DNA from 3 places in the Bradyrhizobium sp. 2S1 genome. Region 2 is predicted to be linked to each of the others. Evidence: predicted binding sites of a transcription regulator. Region 2 holds the regulator's gene; each other region holds the start of a gene.
The links. The regulator PhoB, encoded in region 2, activates phosphate uptake and scavenging genes when phosphate is short. The targets are predictions, from matches to a motif close to TGTCATNNANCTGTCAT.
Positions count from the first base shown of each region.

Region 1: a site for PhoB is predicted at 3,172-3,188, ahead of HAP54_RS24860 (glycerophosphodiester phosphodiesterase family protein). Genes of this name have one in related genera too.
Region 3: a site for PhoB is predicted at 1,407-1,423, ahead of HAP54_RS39285 (DUF47 domain-containing protein). Genes of this name have one in related genera too.

Region 1 covers NZ_CP147717.1:5,247,229-5,251,943, forward strand. Annotated here, with positions in the region: partial or broken gene HAP54_RS24855 (acid phosphatase) at 1-1,525, shown strand, start outside; gene HAP54_RS24860 (glycerophosphodiester phosphodiesterase family protein) at 1,687-3,084, opposite strand; gene HAP54_RS24865 (HlyD family secretion protein) at 3,276-4,247, opposite strand; gene HAP54_RS24870 (ABC transporter permease) at 4,234-4,715, opposite strand, start outside.
Region 2 covers NZ_CP147717.1:1,805,724-1,810,438, forward strand. Annotated here, with positions in the region: gene HAP54_RS08650 (aspartate aminotransferase family protein) at 1-560, opposite strand, end outside; gene HAP54_RS08655 (GcrA family cell cycle regulator) at 1,053-1,565, shown strand; gene phoB (phosphate regulon transcriptional regulator PhoB) at 1,731-2,441, opposite strand; gene phoU (phosphate signaling complex protein PhoU) at 2,571-3,287, opposite strand; gene pstB (phosphate ABC transporter ATP-binding protein PstB) at 3,299-4,117, opposite strand; gene pstA (phosphate ABC transporter permease PstA) at 4,114-4,715, opposite strand, start outside.
Region 3 covers NZ_CP147717.1:8,304,316-8,309,030, reverse strand. Annotated here, with positions in the region: gene HAP54_RS39295 (branched-chain amino acid ABC transporter permease) at 1-345, shown strand, start outside; gene HAP54_RS39290 (branched-chain amino acid ABC transporter permease) at 347-1,315, shown strand; gene HAP54_RS39285 (DUF47 domain-containing protein) at 1,463-2,107, shown strand; gene HAP54_RS39280 (inorganic phosphate transporter) at 2,211-3,215, shown strand; gene sugE (quaternary ammonium compound efflux SMR transporter SugE) at 3,272-3,586, opposite strand; gene HAP54_RS39270 (peptide chain release factor 3) at 3,742-4,715, shown strand, end outside.

The DNA.
Region 1 (4,715 bases), 3.4 Mb from region 2:
TCTTCATCGGTGCGTGCGGTCCGGCGCTGGCAGCCGGGGACAGTCCGGGCGCCAAGAAGGATGCCGCCGTCGATCTGGCTCTGATCGACACGGTCGTCGTGATCTATGCGGAGAACCGCAGCTTCGACAATCTCTACGGCCGTTTTCCGGGCGCGAATGGCGTGGCCAGGGCGTCCGCCTCGACGCGGATCCAGCGCGATCGCGACGGCAAGCGGTTCCGTGAGTTGCCGCCGATCTGGGAAGGCCTGACCGCCAAGGGTGTCACGCCGCCGATCAAGCAGGCCGAGACCGAGCATCTGCCCAATCGCCCCTTCTATGCTGACGACCCGAAGGGCTTCAAGCTGAGCTACGGCACCATCACGCGCGACCTCTGGCACCGATTTTACCAGAACCAGATGCAGATCAATGGCGGGCGTAACGACAAATTCGTCGCCCATGCCGACTCGGGCGCCCTGGTGATGAGCCTCTGGGACGGATCGAAATTGGCGATGTGGAAGCTGGCCGAGAAATATGTGCTGGCCGACAATTTCTTCATGGGGGCCTTCGGCGGCTCCTTCCTCAACCATCAATGGCTGGTCTGCGCCTGCGTACCTTACTATCCCCGTGCCGATACCAACCCCGCCAAGCCGTCGATCTCCGTTGTCGAGCGCGACGGCGTGACGTTGACGCAGGCCGCCAACTCGCCGAAATCGGCGATGGACGGCATTCCGAAATATGCCGGCGACGGCAATCTCACCCCTGATTTCTACGCCGTGAACACCATGCAGCCGCCCTATCAGCCGAGCGGCAACGACCCCGCGAAGGATGGCGACAAGGCCTATGCGGATCCGAACAATGCGACGACGCTTGTGCCGCAGATCGAGCCGACAATCGGAGACTTGCTCAGCCTCAAGCGCGTGACGTGGGCCTGGTATGGCGGGGCCTGGCAGGATGTGCTCGACTATGGCAACAAGTCGCCGGTGCCGAACTTCCAGTATCACCACCAGCCTCTCAATTACTATGCGAGCTTCGCCCCGGGCACCGCGGCCCGTGCCGAGCATCTGCTTGACGGCGGCTTGGCGGGCAAGGAGTTCATCAAGGCGATCGACGACGGCAAGCTGCCGCAGGTTTCCTTCTACAAGCCGCAGGGCGACCTCAACGAGCATTCGGGCTATGCCGATATCCAGGCCGGCGACAGCCATATCGCCGATGTCGTCGCGCATCTCGAGAAGAGCCCGCAATGGCCGCATATGCTGGTCGTCATCACCCATGACGAGAATGGCGGCCTGTGGGATCACTGGCGCCCCCCAAGGGCGACCGGTGGGGCCCTGGCTCACGCATCCCGGCCATCATCGTCTCTCCCTATGCGCGCCGCGGCTTTGTCGACCATACGCCGATGGACACGACATCGATCCTGCGCTTCATCACGCGCCGCTTCGAACTGCCGACGCTGCACGGCATCACCGTGCGCGACGCTGCGATCGCCGCTCATGGTCAGAAGCCGCTCGGCGACCTGACCAGCGCGCTGGTGCTCAAGGGGAAGTGAGGCGGAGGCTGTGTACCCTTCCGGCCGCGCTCAGGAGCCGCAGCGCGAGGCGCTTCCGCTCGCGCCTTGCCATCGGCCACAGGCCGCGCAGCATCGCTTTCAGATGAACCTGTGACCGCGGTGCTGCACGACGTGCATCCGCGGCCTTCGCATGGCCGGCATCACCAGCCCAGTTCACGGAGATAGGCCGCACGGGCGGCAACTCCGGTGTGGGTGAAATCGGTGAAGACCCCGTCCACGCCGAGACGGAAGAACTTCAGGTATTCCAGGCCCGGATCGTCGCGATAGTCGGCCGCCAGATATTTCTTCTCGTTCCGGAAGGTGAAGACATGCACGAACAGGCCGAGCTTGTGCGCATCGGCAATGACGCTGGTTGCTTCCTGCGTCGAGGCCTCCGGCGTCGATCCCTTGTAGGGCTTGCCGTCGGCGTTGCGGTCTTTCCAGGGGGAGATCTTCAACGGAACGATATAGGCCTTCCACGGACCGATGCCGTCGGCATAGGTCTTGATCTCCGCGAGGCCCTCAGGGGTCAGCATCGCATCGAAGCCGCGCGAGTCGCCCGCAACTGTCCAGTCGTACGGACGCGACGTGGCGATGTTGTTCAGCAGGACCTTGCCGGTCTTGAAGTCGACACCGTTGCCGTCCATCAGCTGAACCTGCCGCGTCTGAAGCCCGTGACTGCGCATGTATTTCAGGCTGCCGGGCTCAAAGCTCTGAACGATGATCGGAGCGTCCTTCGCGTTGAGGCCGTTATCCCTGATGATCTTGATCAGGGCATCCTCGAGCGGGCGGCTGCCGGGCGCGCCGCAGCCATTGGCGATGGCCTGGGCATTGTTCCAGGTCGGATTCTTGGTCTCCGGATAGACCATGATGGGACGCCCCACAGCCTTGCTCTTGGCCTTGGCGATGTCGATGACGTCCTGGAAACTGATGATCGGGAATTTGCCGTTGAACAGCTTCGGCCTCTCGTTGGCCGCATCATAGGTGGTGCCGGCGATCCAGTCCTTCAGCTCGGCCATGGTGAAGTCGGTGATCGACCAGTCATTGGTATGGTCATCGCCATCGACGATCAGCGCTTTCAGCACCGATTTGGGATCGACCGGATCGATCAGGTCGGTGGGGAATTCGGCCGGCCCGCCGGTGGGAAGCTGGGTCCAGTTCGGCCTGAGGACGACACCCGGCGCCGTGCGCTTGCGGGCCGCAACCGCCGCATTGGTCCTCGCCACCTCGGCAACGTTGGTATTGTCGCCGAGCCACGGGTTGTGACGCGCCACCAGCACGCAATCCTTGGTCAGGTGCAGGTCCTCTTCGAGCGCGTCCGTTCCGAGATCGGCGGCGAGCTCATACGATGCCTCGGTCTCCTCGGGCACCAGGCCCGGCACGCCGCGATGCCCGATGACGAGCGGCGGCTTTCCATCGAGGGTCAGGAAGGGCTTGTTGCCGGCCGGCACTGACGTGGTTTGCGCTGACGCGATCGATGGCGGGAGCATCGCCAAAGCCGCCGCACCGAACAGCATCGCTGCAAGATGTACTTTCCGTCCTGAACGAATGTGCTTCACGGCCACGCCTCCATCTTTGGTGTAGCGTCGGGTCGAGTGCCACAAGGGCCGAGCCGTTCGACGCTGCTGTCTTCTTGTCTCAATCTCCTGACAGCTGGATGACTGTCGGGCGGGGTGGGCCGACAAAAGCTTTTGAAATGCATCGCGGCGACGCGCACGTCACCGCGGTTCGGGGCCGAGCGTCGCGCGCTTCATCGCTCGATCCGGACGGTCATGCCGGGCTCGAGGCCTTCCGCAGCGCCGGCGAGATCGAGACGCAGCCGCAGCGTGCTGCGGTCATGATCGCCGATCACGCGCTCGGCCTGCCAGGTGGCGAAGGTGCCGAGCGGCCGCAATTCGGTGATGGCGGCCTTGGTGGCGCCGGCGGCGGCATTCCGGATCACGTTCACGGTCTTTCCGATCGCAAGGCCGTCGAGATGATCCTCGCGCACGTTGAACGACAGCCATTGCTTGCCGGCCGCCGCGACCATCAGGATCGGCTGGCCCGCGCGAACGTTCTCGCCCACTTCCGCAGCGATGACACTGACCACGCCGTCGGCCGGCGCGCGCAACACCATCTTGTCGAGCCGGCGCTCGAGCACCGCGACGGCGGCCGCGGCCGCCTGCACCTGCGCGTCGGCGATGGCGCGCTCCTCCTTGGTCGGCCCGGCCACCGCGGCGTCGTAATTGGCCTGGGCTGCCGCCACGCCGGCGCGTGCCGCGGCAACGTCATTTACCGCCTGGTCGAGTGCCTGCTGGGTTTCAAAACTCTGGCTCGCTAACGTGGTGATCCGCTTGAGCTGGACCTCGACATATTCGAGGCGCGACTTGGCCTTGGAGATGGCCGCCTGCAGGGAATCGACTTGCTCGCGGCGAACGCCGGCATAGACGTTGTTGCGGCTTGCGACGGCAGCGGCGAGCGCGGCCCGCGCCTGGTCGGCCTGCGCGGTCAACTCGACTGCGGAGAGCTTCGCCAGAACGTCGCCCGCATGCACCTGCGCGCCTTTCTCGACCGCGATCGATGCCAGCTGGCCGTTCACCTCCGGCTCGACCCTGACCTCGGTCGAGCGCACGATACCGACGGTTGCGGGGGACGACGTCGCGCGCTTCTCGGAATAGATCAGCGCGCCTGCGACGAGCACAAGCGGGACCGCGATCAGGGCGATGCGCTTAGCGTTGGGCATGTTGCTGTCCTCTCTTGAACACCAGCGCGGAGATCACGGCGAGTGCGAAATAGCCCAGCGCCAAACACCACAGTCCGAGCCAGTCATGCGAGACCTCCCAGATGCTGGCGCCGAGCTGGTTAATGCGCACGAGGCCGTCGATCGCGGAGTCGGCCGGAAACAGCCGGCCCAGCGCGGTGGCCGCAGCGGGGATGGCCTCGCGCGGCCATGCAAAGCCGGCGGTGAAGAATTGCGGCAGGCTGGTCGCCAGCAGCAGGATGGTGGCGTTTTCCGGCCGCGTGAACCAGGCGCCGATCGCCTGTCCCATAAAACTCGTCGCCAGCAGGAAGACGGTCGCCAGCGCAAAGATCTGCGGCAGATGGCCAAGCGTCGAGAAACCGTAGACGCGCGGTAGCACGATCAGATAGAGCGCGAGCGCCGGCAAATAGATCGTCAGATGGGCGATGCCGCGGCCGAACACGCCGGCGA
Region 2 (4,715 bases):
ACCGGCTCGATCAGGATGCCGGCGGTATGCGGGCCGATCGCCTTCTTCACCGCCTCGATGTCGCCGTGCGGCACCTGGTCGAAGCCGTCCATCGGCGGGCCAAAACCCTCGAGATATTTTGGCGAGCCGGTCGCGGCCAGCGTACCCAGCGTGCGGCCATGGAAGGCACCTTCGAAGGTGATGATGCGGTAGCGCTCGGGATGGCCCTTGGAGAAGTGATAGTGGCGGACCAGCTTGATCACGCCTTCCATCGCCTCTGCGCCGGAATTGCAGAAGAACACGAAGTCGGCAAAGCTCTGCTCGCACAGCCGGGCGGCCAGCGCCTCGCCGTCCGGGCTCTTGAACAGGTTCGACATGTGCCAGAGCTTGGTCGCCTGTTCCTGCAGCGCCTTGACCAGATGCGGATGCGCATGCCCGAGCGCGTTCACCGCAACGCCCGAGGTGAAATCGAGATAGCGGTCGCCGTTGGTTGCGATCAGCCAGGCGCCGTCGCCGCGCTCGAAGCCGAGATCGACCCGGGCGAAGACGGGGAGCAGATGCGACGAGGCGCTGTTGGTCATGGCGTTCACTGCCGGTTTGAAGCCGACAATTGCCGGGCGGCTTGACGCCAGTGCAGCAACGGCCAGCTTCGGAAAACAAAACGGCCGCCTTTGCGGGCGGCACGTACAGGCATTCTATGCTGCGGCCAGTAGGTGTCAATCGCCAGCAGCCGGCCTTTGCCGACCTTCCTGCGATGCGGAACGAGCGCAATCCGGAGCATTCCGGTGCGGTGGAAAAGCCTCATTGCAGTGCTTAACTTTGTGGGAACATGTGGACGCACGGCCGCGGACTCTTGCGCCAGAGTCACGCCATATTGTAGCGTTTGGCCTGTCGGGTACGACATCTCGTGCGGCAGTACTGGACCCTCTAAGTAGCCTTCGTGTCACACGTAAACGTTCGGGCTCAAAACCGCGCCCGGCGAGGGCTAAGGGATTCTGGCCGCTGGGATTTTGACCCGGATTTGGCTCGCAGCGTCGCTCCAATGACCGGCGCCATGCGAAAGGAAGAATGCGATGACTGTATTGACCTGGTCCGACGATCGCGTCGAGCAGCTGAAGAAGCTCTGGGAGTCTGGCCTCTCGGCCAGCCAGATCGCCGCGGAACTTGGCAATGTGACGCGAAACGCCGTGATCGGCAAAGTGCATCGGCTCGGCCTCTCCGGCCGCGCCAAGGCCCCCTCCACGGCGGCGCCGCGGCAGCGCAAGGCCCGCCCCGCCCAGCACATGATGCGGGTGGCGCGTCCGGTCTCGCGCGGCAACACCGCGCTGGCGCATGCCTTCGAGGTCGAGATGGAGCCCTATCCGATCTCCTACGACAACGTGGTGCCGATGAGCCAGCGGCTGTCGCTGCTCGAGCTGAACGAAGCCACCTGCCACTGGCCGGTCGGCGATCCCTCGAGCCCGGAATTCTTCTTCTGCGGCGGCAAGGCGCTCGGCGGCCTGCCCTATTGCGCACACCACTCGCGCGTCGCCTACCAGCCCGCCGGCGATCGCCGCCGGCCGTCGGCGAAACCGCAGATCAAGTGAGCACTCGGGACACTGGCGTAGACTTCAAAAACAAATCCCCGCGAAAGCGGGGATTTTTTTGTGGCTCGTCGCCCGGATGCATCACCGGCGACGTCCCGGCCTAGTGCGCAATTGCGCACTAGGCCGGGACGACGCCGTGTTGCGGCTTGTGAATGCCGCGCGGCCTTACGGCTGCGGCTCAGCCTTTGCGAAGCGGTCGTCGAGCGCGTAGCCGGCGCCGCGAACGGTGCGGATCGGATCCTGCTCGCGGCCCGGATTGAGCAGCTTGCGCAGGCGGCCGATATGCACGTCGACGGTGCGCTCATCGATATAGATGTCGCGGCCCCAGACGCTGTCGAGCAGCTGCTCGCGGCTGAACACCCGGCCGGGATGCTCGAGGAAGAATTCGAGCAGACGATATTCGGTCGGCCCGAGATCGATCGGGCGGCCGGAGCGCGCCACACGGCGCTTCTCGCGGTCGAGCTCGATGTCGCCATAGGTCAGCACGGTGGCAAGCCGCTCCGGGCTCGCACGGCGCAGCAGGCCCTTCACGCGCGCCAGCAGCTCGGGCACCGAGAACGGCTTGACGATGTAATCGTCGGCGCCGGTGGCAAGCCCGCGCACGCGCTCACTCTCCTCGCCGCGCGCGGTCAGCATGATGATCGGAAGCTGCTTGGTCTCGGGCCGCGCCCGCAGACGGCGGCACAGCTCGATGCCGGACAGGCCCGGCAGCATCCAGTCCAGCACAACGAGGTCGGGGATGCGCTCCTTCAACCTGGTGTCGGCGTCGTCGCCGCGTCCCACCGTTTCGACGTCGTAGCCTTCCGCATCGAGGTTGTAGCGCAACAGCGTCGTCAGCGCTTCCTCGTCTTCGACTACCAGAATGCGTGCGCTCATCGGTCTAAGTTCTTTCTCTGTGGTGATCCGTTGCCCAAACGCAAACCGAAACACTCAACCCCTGAGCATATTCCCCGTGGAAACGGTTTGTCGCGACGACAATCCGGTTCCGCCGATGCGGATCATGCCCTAGTTGCCCGGCACCGTGGTGGCGAAATTGGTCATATCGCCCTTCGGACGCTTGTCGGTGATCTGCTGGCCCTCGATCATGTAGAACACGGTCTCGGCGATGTTGGTGGCGTGGTCGCCGATCCGCTCGATGTTCTTGGCGCAGAACATCAGATGGATGCAGAACGAGATGTTGCGCGGATCCTCCATCATGTAGGTGAGCAGCTCGCGGAACAGCGAGGTGCAGATCGCATCGACCTCCTCGTCGCCCTTCCAGACGTTCATCGCCGCCGGCAGATCGTGCGCCGCATAGGCGTCGAGCACCGACTTGACCTGAGACAGTACGAGGTCGGTCATGTGCTCGAGGCCGCGGATCAACTTCAGCGGCTGGAAATCGCTCTCCAGCGCGGCGACGCGCTTGCCCATGTTCTTGGCGAGGTCGCCGATCCGCTCGAGGTCGGTCGCGACGCGCATCGCGCTGACGATCTCGCGCAGGTCGATCGCCATCGGCTGGCGGCGGGCGATCGTCAGCACCGCGCGCTCTTCGATGACGCGCTGCAGATTGTCGATCTCGATGTCGGCGGCGACCACGCGCTTGCCCAGCGCGACGTCGCGGCGGATCAGCGCGTCGACCGACTCGGTGATCATGCGCTCGACGAGGCCGCCCATCTCGGCGACCAGACGGGTCAACTCCTGCAGGTCGCTGTCGAATGCCTTGGCGGTATGTTCAGAAGCCATCGCTTGTCTCCTCAGCCGAACCGGCCGGTGATGTAGTCCTGCGTGCGTCGATCGCTCGGCGAGGTGAAAATCTTGTTGGTGTCGTCGAACTCGATCAGCTCGCCGAGATACATGAAGGCCGTTTTGTCGGAGACGCGCGCCGCCTGCTGCATGTTGTGGGTGACGATCGCGATCGTGTAGTCCTCGGAGAGCTCCTGGATCAGCTCCTCGACCTTGGCGGTCGAGATCGGGTCGAGCGCCGAGCACGGCTCGTCGAACAGGATCACCTCGGGACGCACCGCCACGGTGCGCGCGATGCACAGCCGCTGCTGCTGGCCGCCGGAGAGCGACAGGCCGGAAGCGTTCAGCTTGTCCTTGACCTCGTTCCACAGCGCGCCGCCGCGCAGCGCCTTCTCGACCCGGTCGTCCATCTCGGACTTCGAGATCTTCTCGTAGAGGCGGATGCCGAAGGCGATGTTCTCGTAGATCGTCATCGGGAACGGCGTCGGCTTCTGGAACACCATGCCGACCCGCGCACGCAGCAGATTGAGGTCGAGCTTGGGATCGAGAATGTTGGTCTGGTCCAGCATCAGCTGGCCGACCGCGCGCTGGCCCGGATAGAGATCGTACATCCGGTTGAAGATGCGCAGCAGGGTCGACTTGCCGCAGCCCGACGGGCCGATGAACGCCGTGACGCGGTTGGTGCCGAGCGTCAGGTTGATGTTCTTCAGCGCGTGGTGCTCGCCGTAATAGAAGTTGAGGTTGCGCACCGTGACTTTCGGCGGCGCTTCCGGCAGCGGTACCTGGGGAACGTGGCTCGCGGCAGTCGTGGAAACGGAAAGCTCGGTCATTTTGCGGCCCTTTCGGCACCAAGGATGCGCGCGCCGATGTTCAGCGCGAGCACAGTGAATGTGATGAGCAGCGCACCGCTCCACGCCAGCTCTTTCCAGTAGGCGTAGGGGCTCTGCACGAAGTTGTTGATGGTCACCGGCAGGTTGGCCATCGTCTTGGTCAAATCCCAGCTGAAGAACTGGTTCGACAGCGCGGTGAACAGCAGCGGCGCGGTTTCGCCGGCGACGCGGGCGGTCGCCAGCAGCACGCCGGTGATCAAGCCGGATCGCGCTGCACGATAAGCGATCCGCTTGATCACCAGGGAGCGCGGCAGGCCGAGCGCGGAGGCCGCCTCGCGCAGCGGATTGGGCACCAGCAGCAGCATGTCCTCGGTGGTGCGCAGCACGACCGGGATCACGATCACAGCGAGCGCGAGCGCGCCCGCGATCGCCGAGAAGCCGCGCATCGGCACCACCACCGCACCATAGATGAACAGGCCGATGATGATCGACGGCGCGCTGAGCAGGATGTCGTTGATGAAGCGGATCACCGAAGTGAGCTTGTCGTTCTTGCCGTATTCGGCGAGGTAGGTGCCGGCGAACAGGCCGAGCGGCGCAC
Region 3 (4,715 bases), 4.2 Mb from region 2:
GAGAACCCGACGCTGGTGCGCGCCTTCGGCATCAACGTGCCGCGCATGATCACGCTGACCTACGGGCTCGGCGTCGGCCTCGCCGCGCTCGCCGGCGTGTTGTCGGCGCCGATCAACCAGGTCCGCCCGCTGATGGGGGCCGATCTCATCATCGTGGTGTTCGCGGTGGTCGTGATCGGCGGCATGGGCTCGATCATGGGCTCGATCATCACCGGCTTCGCGCTCGGCGTGATCGAGGGACTGACCAAGTATTTTTATCCCGAAGCCTCCAACACCGTGGTGTTTGTCCTGATGGTGGTGGTGTTGCTGGTGAAGCCAACGGGACTGACGGGACGGGCGGCCTGATATGTCAGCATTGACCGACGATACACTTCCGGTGACGCCGCGCGCGATGCGCGACGAGATGATCGTATTCGCCGTAATGGCGGCGCTGCTGGCGGTGGTGCCGTTCACGGGGATCTATCCTTTCTTCGTGATGCAGGCGCTGTGCTTTGCGCTGCTCGCCTGCGCCTTCAACCTGCTGATCGGCTATGGCGGCCTGCTGTCGTTCGGCCACGCGATGTTCCTCGGCACTGCCGGCTACGTTACCGCGCATGCGCTGAAGGTGTGGGGGCTGCCGCCCGAGCTCGGCATCGTGGTCGGCACCGCCGCCGCGGCGTTGCTCGGCCTCGTCACCGGCTTCATCTCGATCCGCCGCCAGGGCATCTACTTCTCGATGATCACGCTGGCGCTGTCGCAGCTGCTCTACTTCATCTATCTGCAGGCGCCGTTCACGCACGGCGAAGACGGCATCCAGGGCATCCCGCAGGGACGACTGTTCGGGATCTTCGACCTCTCGAAGCCGATGGTGCTTTACTACGTCGTGCTGGTCGGCTTCCTCGCCGGCTTCCTGCTGATCTACCGGACCATCAACTCGCCGTTCGGCGAGGTCTTGAAGGCGATCCGCGAGAACGAACCGCGCGCGATCTCGCTCGGCTACAAGACCGACCAGTACAAGATGCTCGCCTACATCCTGTCGGGCACGCTGGCGGGCTTCGCCGGCTCGCTGAAGGTGTTCGTGGCGCAGAACGCCTCGCTCACCGACGTGCACTGGTCGATGTCCGGTGAAATCGTGCTGATGACGCTGGTCGGCGGTCTCGGCACCATCTTCGGACCGGTGGTCGGCGCATTCGTGATCATCGCCATGCAGCAATATCTCGCCGGCTTCGGCCAGTGGGTGACGGTGATCCAGGGCGTGATCTTCGTCGCCTGCGTGCTGCTGTTCCGGCGCGGCCTGGTCGGCGAGCTGGCCCATATGCTCCGGCGGTCGCTGTAGGGCAGGGCGCGGCCCGCGATTTTCCGCTGACATAGCGGTGGACGACCGCCCGTTCGGGCGGTCGATCGGTGCTTTCCCCGCCAGATGCTCTATGACAGTTCTGTGACAGTCGCTAAAAGGGCTGTCCCGGAACGATGGAACTGAGACATGCTGCGCTGGTTTCGCGCCTTCCTGCCCAAGGAAGAGCGGTTTTTCGACCTGTTCGCCCGCCACGCCCAGACCTCCGTGAAGTGCTCGCTGGCGCTGCAGGACATGCTGAAGGGCGGCGAGGAGACCCCGGTCTTCTGTCAGCGCGTCAATCAGTTCGAGAACGACGCCGATAGTGTCACCCGTGAGGTGCTGACCGCGGTTCGCCGCACCTTCATCACCCCGTTCGACCGCGGCGACATCAAGAACCTGATCACGGCGATGGACGACGCGGTCGACCAGATGCAGGCGACTGCAAAGGCGGTCATGCTGTTCGAGGTGCGCGAGTTCGAGCCGCCGATGCGCGAGATCGGCACCCTGATCGTCGAATGCGCCAATCTGGTCGTCCGCGCGCTGCCCTTGTTGCAGGCGATCGGTCAGAACGTCTCGATGCTGACCCAGATCACCGAGGAACTGACCAAGCTCGAGGGCCGGGTCGACGATCTCCATGATATCGGGCTGAAGGAATTGTTCCTGAAGCACCGCAACGCCAACACGATGGACTTCATCGTCGGCGCGGAGATCTACGATCACCTCGAGAAGGTGGCCGACCGCTTCGACGACGTCGCCAACGAGATCAATTCGATCGTGATCGAGCAAGTATGAGCATGATCCGGAAAAGTGTGATGCGGTTTTCCGGCGCGACAAACGCGGAACGCGTTTGCGCGGAGATCATGCTCAAAAAAGCACAATAGAGCGGGGCCATCACGTGGACGCCACGCTGGGTCTTCCGGTTCTCACCATCCTGATCGCGGTCGCGCTGCTGTTCGACTTCCTGAACGGCCTGCACGATGCCGCGAACTCGATCGCAACCATCGTCTCGACCCGCGTGCTGCGGCCGCAATATGCGGTGTTCTGGGCGGCCTTCTTCAATTTCGTCGCCTTCGCAGTCTTCGGCCTGCACGTCGCCAACACCATCGGCACCGGGATCATCGACCCGTCGGTGGTGGACGCGACCGTGATCTTCGCCGCGCTGGTCGGCGCGATCGTCTGGAACGTGATCACTTGGGCGCTCGGCATCCCCTCGTCGAGCTCGCACGCGCTGATCGGCGGGCTGGTCGGCGCCGGCATGGCGAAGGCGGGCATTTCGGCTGCGGTGTGGAGCGGGCTCACCAAGACCTTGCTCGCGATCGTGCTGTCGCCGCTGGTCGGCTTCCTGCTGGCGCTGGTGCTGGTGGCCGTCGTGTCCTGGCTCTCGGTGCGCTCGACGCCGTTCGCGGTCGATCGCGCCTTTCGCATCCTGCAATTCGCCTCGGCCTCGCTCTATTCGCTCGGCCATGGCGGCAACGACGCGCAGAAGACCATGGGCATCATCGCCGTGCTGCTCTACTCGCAGGGCCATCTCGGCGACACCTTCGAAATTCCGTTCTGGGTCGTGCTGTCCTGCCAGAGCGCGATGGCGCTGGGCACCTTGATGGGCGGCTGGCGGATCGTGCGCACCATGGGGCTGCGGATCACCAAGCTGACGCCGATGCAGGGCTTTTGCGCTGAGACCGGCGGCGCCGCGACGCTGTTCATCGCGACCTATCTCGGGGTTCCCGTATCGACCACCCATACCATCACCGGCGCCATTGTCGGCGTCGGTGCGGCACGGCGGCTCTCCGCCGTGCGCTGGAATGTGGCGAGCTCGATCGTCTATGCCTGGGTGATCACAATCCCGGCGTCGGCTGCGGTCGCCGCCGCGACCTATTGGGCGGTGCAGATTCTGAAGTAGCGTTTTCGAGCGAAGTGGAAGCCGGTTCGCGTTAAGAAAACGCGTCCAGAAGAGATTCATCCGACGAGCTTCAGCCCGACGATGCCGGAAACGATCAGGGCGATGCTGGCGAGCCGCATCGCGGTCGCGGGTTCGCCGAGCAGGATGATGCCGAGCGCCGCAGTGCCGACCGCGCCGATCCCGGTCCAGACCGCATAGGCGGTTCCAATCGGCAGCGTCTTCAGCGCAATGCCAAGCAGGATCACGCTGCCGGCCATCGCCGCGAGCGTCAGCACCGACGGCACCAGCCGCGAGAAACCCTCGGTATATTTCAGCCCGATCGCCCAGCCGATCTCGAGCAGGCCAGCGGTGAACAGAATGGCCCAAGCCATCACGAACCCTCCAGAAAAGGCAGGGTCGTCCCCGCTGACGGTATGGTGAGGAGAAGGTCGTCCTTCTCGTACCTATATGGGGATGGTGCGCCCGTCCGCATTGCGACAAAACGCCCTTGATTGCGCCCGTTTTCCCTGCCAAACGCTGCCCCGCCATGTCCGATACCGCTGCAACAACCGAATCGCCGTCCCGCTCGCCACTGTCAGAGGAAGTGGCGCGACGGCGCACCTTTGCGATCATTTCCCATCCGGACGCCGGCAAGACCACGCTGACGGAAAAGCTGCTGCTGTTCGGCGGCGCCATCAACCTCGCGGGTCAGGTCAAGGCCAAGGGCGAGCGCCGCAACACCCGCTCGGACTGGATGAAGATCGAGCGCGAGCGCGGCATCTCGGTCGTCACCTCGGTGATGACCTTCGAGTTCAACGACCTCGTGTTCAACCTCTTGGACACGCCGGGCCACGAGGACTTTTCGGAAGATACTTACCGGACGCTGACCGCGGTCGACTCCGCGGTCATGGTGATCGACGCCGCCAAGGGCATCGAGGCGCGGACGCGGAAGCTGTTCGAGGTGTGCCGCCTGCGCGACATCCCGATCATCACCTTCATCAACAAGATGGACCGCGAGAGCCGCGACACGTTCGACCTGCTCGACGAGATCGAGAAGACCCTGGCGCTTGACACCACGCCGATGACCTGGCCGGTCGGCCGCGGCCGCGACTTCCTCGGCACCTATGACGTCGTCAATGGCGGCGTGCGGCTGCTCGAGGGCGGCGGCGCCAAGACCGGCGCCACCGAGCAGATCGACATCGCCGATCTCGGCAAGCGCAACCCCAATCTCGACGTCGCCGAGGTCAGGGACGAGCTCGCGCTGGCCTCGGAAGCCTGCAAGCCGTTCGAGCTCGCGGCGTTCCGCGAAGGGCATCTGACGCCGGTCTATTTCGGCAGCGCGCTGCGCAATTTCGGCGTCGGCGACTTGCTCGAAGGCCTCGGCAAGTTCGCGCCGGCGCCGCGTGCGCAGGATTCGGATCTGCGCAAGGTCGAGGCAGCCGAGCCGCGCATGAGCGCCTTCGTGTTCAAGATCCAGGCCAACATGGATCCGAACCACCGCGACCGCATCGCCTTCGCCCG